One region of the Pseudoalteromonas sp. TAB23 genome, then DNA from elsewhere that is predicted to be linked to it. Evidence: predicted binding sites of a transcription regulator. Region 1 holds the regulator's gene; the other holds the start of a gene.
The links. Region 1 encodes sigma-54, which starts transcription at its own class of promoters, with help from an activator protein. Its sites were predicted from a motif close to GTTGGCACGNNNNTNGNNT; they were not measured.
Positions count from the first base shown of each region.

Region 2: a site for sigma-54 is predicted at 1,229-1,247, ahead of L654_RS1000000127340 (DUF1328 family protein). Genes of this name have one in related genera too.

Region 1 is NZ_AUTP01000133.1:18,473-20,885, reverse strand. It holds gene lptB (LPS export ABC transporter ATP-binding protein) at 1-527, shown strand, start outside; gene L654_RS0104915 (RNA polymerase factor sigma-54) at 597-2,096, shown strand; gene hpf (ribosome hibernation promoting factor) at 2,122-2,409, shown strand.
Region 2 is NZ_AUTP01000257.1:8,154-10,566, reverse strand. It holds gene csrA (carbon storage regulator CsrA) at 1-115, shown strand, start outside; gene L654_RS0115460 (YcxB family protein) at 166-633, opposite strand; gene L654_RS0115455 (hypothetical protein) at 766-957, opposite strand; gene L654_RS1000000127340 (DUF1328 family protein) at 1,016-1,189, opposite strand; gene L654_RS0115445 (OadG family transporter subunit) at 1,709-1,951, shown strand; gene oadA (sodium-extruding oxaloacetate decarboxylase subunit alpha) at 1,963-2,413, shown strand, end outside.

The DNA.
Region 1 (2,413 bases):
TTACTCTTTTACCTATGCATAGTCGTGCTAGATTAGGCATTGGCTACTTACCGCAAGAGTCTTCAATATTCAGAAAGCTGACTGTTTATCAAAACTTAATGGCCATTTTAGAAACGCGCAAAGAGTTAAATAAACAAGCTAGAGAAGACACTCTCGATAAATTATTAGATGAATTTAGCATACAACACATTCGTGATAGCCAAGGTATGGCATTGTCGGGTGGCGAACGTCGTCGTGTTGAAATAGCACGTGCGCTGGCAGCAGATCCTAAATTTATATTACTGGATGAACCATTTGCAGGTGTTGACCCGATTTCGGTATTAGACATAAAGAAAATAATAGAACATCTTAAAAATCGTGGGATTGGTGTATTAATTACCGATCATAACGTAAGAGAAACCCTTGATGTTTGTGAAAAAGCCTACATTGTTTCTCATGGGGAGCTGATTGCATCAGGTACTCCAGAACACGTATTAAATGATAAAACAGTACGCGATGTTTACTTAGGCGAGCAATTTAGGCTGTAACATTTACGCCATGTCTTTAAGCATCTGCTAGTATTAATTATAACAACATAAAAGGATTGTTAGAGATACATGAGGCAATCACTACAGCTGCGCATGGGCCAGCAACTTACAATGACTCCACAGCTGCAACAAGCTATTCGTTTGTTGCAACTCAGTACATTGGATCTCCAGCAAGAAATACAAGAAGCTCTCGACAGCAACCCGCTATTAGAGGTTGAAGAAGCAGACTATTCAGAAGACGCTGCAGGTAAAAACGAGCAAAAAGCAGATACAGATGACATAACTGTTAGCGCATCTGCCGATGATGCTCCAAGCGAATACGAACAAGATAGTGGTGAAGCACTTGCAAAAGACACGCTAAGTGACGACATGGCTATGGATGTTAGTTGGGATGAGTACATGAGTGCCGCCCCAGCAGCATCATCGGGTCCGATGCCTGAAGACGAATCAATATACCAAGGCGCCTCTACTGAAACGCTCCATGAGTATTTAATGTGGCAGTTACAACTAACGCCATTTAGCCCTACAGACGAAGCTATTGCTATTGCTATTGTAGAAGCCGTCGATGATTCAGGTATTTTAACACTAAGCTGCGAAGAGATTTTAGAAAGCTTTAATCAAGAAAACGAAGATGATAACGAAGTCGAACTTGATGAAATTGAAGCTGTATTAAAACGCATCCAACTGTTTGATCCTGTTGGTATTGCTGCACGTAGTTTACAAGAGTGTTTGTGTATTCAGCTTAACCAGTTTGATAAAGAAACACCTTACATTAATGAAACAAAAATGATTTTAACCGAGCATATTGATTTATTAGCTGCTCGTGACTATCGTACATTAATGAAGAAAACTAAGCTCAAAGAAGAAGAGCTTAAAGAAGTAATGACATTAATACATACTCTTAGCCCTAAACCTGCAGATACTATTGTAAGAGAAGAATCTGAGTATGTTATTCCCGATGTGTCAGTTAAAAAAATTAAAGGCCGCTGGGTTGTTGAGTTAAACCCAGATAGCATGCCTAAAATTCGTGTTAATAGCCAATACGCTGCAATGTCTCGCACTGTAAAATCCAGTGGTGACAGCCAGTTTATTCGCTCGCATTTACAAGAAGCTAAATGGTTTATTAAAAGCTTAGAAAGTAGAAACGACACGCTATTAAAAGTAACAAATTGTATTGTTAAGCAACAACAAGGCTTTTTTGAACACGGTCCTGAAGCCATGAAACCAATGGTTTTAAATGATGTTGCTGAAATGGTAGAAATGCACGAATCAACAATTTCGCGCGTAACAACCCAAAAGTATATGCACACACCCCGTGGTATATTTGAGCTTAAATATTTTTTCTCAAGCCATGTAAGCACCGAAAACGGTGGTGAATGTTCATCTACAGCAATCCGTGCGCTTATCCGAAAATTAATCGCAGCAGAAAACTCAGCAAAACCATTGAGTGATAGCAAAATAGCGGATATATTGGCTGAGCAAGGAATTAAAGTAGCGAGACGTACAATCGCAAAATACCGCGAATCTCTGGCTATTCCACCGTCAAATCAGCGTAAAAGTTTGATTTAAGACGCAAAAAAAGAGGGTAATGCTTATGCAACTAAACTTAACTGGTCGTCACGTAGAATTAACCGATTCACTAAGAGACTATATTAATACCAAATTTGCGAAGCTAGAAAGACACTCTGATCATATTAATAATGTTCATGTCATTCTCGATGTAGAAAAATTAAATCAAAAAGCAGAAGCCACCATACACGTAAGCGGTGCTGAGCTATTTGCCTCTACAGAACATCAAGATATGTATGCCGCCATTGACTCGTTGATCGACAAGCTCGATCGACAAGTAATTAAACACAAAGAGAAGCTTGCTCGACACTAATATG
Region 2 (2,413 bases), on a different contig from region 1:
AGGAAATCAAGTTCGAATCGGTGTTAATGCACCAAAAGACGTATCAGTGCATCGTGAAGAGATTTACATGCGCATACAAGCTGAAAAGTCGAACCCTAATCCGGGCAATGCTTAATCAACACGTATACGTAGTTGAGTAATTAACTCAACTAGTCAAAAAGCCACTCACTGAGTGGCTTTTTTGTTTATAAAGGCGAGTATTTCTGGGGTTAGTATTTGTTTTGAAATGTACTGCATTCCGCTTTTATTTTTAATAATAATACCTTGCTGAGTATCTATTACTTCGCTTATGTCTTGCCAAGTTAGCTGAAAGCTTTTGTAATGATTAGCCGATTTAATGCCTTCTTCATCAAAGGTAAGTGTTACCTCTGAGCCTGACGCTCTGCTGAGCATTTGTCTGGTTACCCACCAAGGTCTGCGATAGTAAAAAGCGACGCACTCTAGTACACCTAGCATGATCATAAACGATCCTAAGTAATGATCGTTTAAAACATAAATGCCAAATAAACCAAGCGCAACGAGGAGTACAAGTAAAAAGTACTTAGGTTTGGCGCGCTTACTGTAGGGGAGTGACTCATCAAAGCACTCGTAAAAGTAAGGTTTATCTAGTGTGTAGGTTGTTGTAAATGCCATATTGCCTTGCTTTAAATATCGTTTTTTTTATTTTAACAAGCTAACCGCTAAATGAGCAGCTTTATAGTCAGTGATTTTATTACAGGCACAAAAAAACGGCCCTAAGGCCGTTTTTTAGCGTTACAAGAAGAATTAACAGTTAGTTTCTTCAGCGTTTACGCCTTCTTTAACATTTTCACATGCATCTTCTACTTTGTTTTGCACGTCAGTTACTGCTTCGTCAATACGTTCGCCTGCGTCTTCTGCATGATTGTCTTCACAACCCATGATAAAGAAACTTGCGAATAGACCGATTAGTGCTGCTTTTACAGTTGTTGAATTCATAATGTAATTCCTTGTAAGTATTAATTAAATTTTAGTGTTTGTTAGTTGAATGCTTTATCTACCTGGGTGATTTACCACGTAGTGCACCTGAAACTAATGAGATCACTAAAAGTACTAAAAATATAAAAAATATAATTTTTGCTATACCAGCTGCGGCACCTGCGATGCCACCAAAACCTAACACTGCAGCGATTAAAGCAATAACTAAAAATGTAATTGTCCAGCGTAACATTGTTTTCTCCTTGGTTATCAAATTTGCTCACAATAACTAATGCCAGTTATATGCCAAAGTTTATTTTTGTTTTATATCAGATAGTTATGGTTTTTAACTGTGTTTTTAGTTATTAGTTAGTTAGTAATTTTTACGCTTTGTTATGTAAGTTATTCACACTGTTACAAGTTACCGGTAAATATTCACTAAAAATAATATTTTTGGTAAGACCAATTAACAATTGATGTGTGTTTTTGTACTTATTATAAAATTTGGCGGTTATTTTTATTAAGTTGAATAGTTAATTAACAACTTCCATATAACTATTAGCTATAGTCGTTATTTTCTGTATGTATTGTAGGGCGCATGATTGCTGGGTTATGGCATGTAAATTTGTTGAGTGTTATGTTGTTTATAGTTTAATTGGTTTTACCAATTTACAAGATGTAGACAAAGCGACTAGTTTTGTTATTATCCAGTGAATAAATATTTAATTAAATCGATTTTTTATTTTCGATATGGGTTTCAAGGGGGAGAAAAATGGATATAGGTGCTCTACTCACAACGGCTGGTAGCTTAATGCTAACTGGTATGGTTGGGGTGTTTGTATTTCTGTCGATATTAATTGGTGCAGTAACGCTTATGTCTAATTTGGTGACGCGCTATAGCGAACCAGAGGCATCACCAGCTAAATCACCGTCTTTTAAATCTCAAGGTGTGCCTAATGAGCACATCGCTGCTATTAGTGCTGCCATTGCTCAGTACAAATCAAATAATAAATAAGGGGCACACACATGGCTAAATTAAAATTAACAGAATTGGTATTACGCGATGCGCACCAATCATTGCTCGCAACACGTATGCGCCTAGACGATATGCTACCTATTGCTAGCAAGCTAGATGATGCAGGTTATTGGTCTATTGAATCGTGGGGCGGTGCTACATTTGATTCGTGTATTCGTTATTTAGGCGAAGATCCTTGGGAGCGTATTCGTGCGCTTAAAAAAGCGATGCCTAATACTAAACAGCAAATGCTATTACGCGGTCAAAACCTATTAGGCTACCGCCATTACGCTGATGATGTAGTTGAAAAGTTTGTAGAACGCGCACATAAAAATGGCGTTGACGTATTTCGTATATTTGATGCAATGAACGATGTACGTAACCTAGAAACAGCGATTAAAGCGGCTATAAAAGTAGGCGCGCATGCTCAAGGTACTATTTCGTACACGGTAAGTCCTGTTC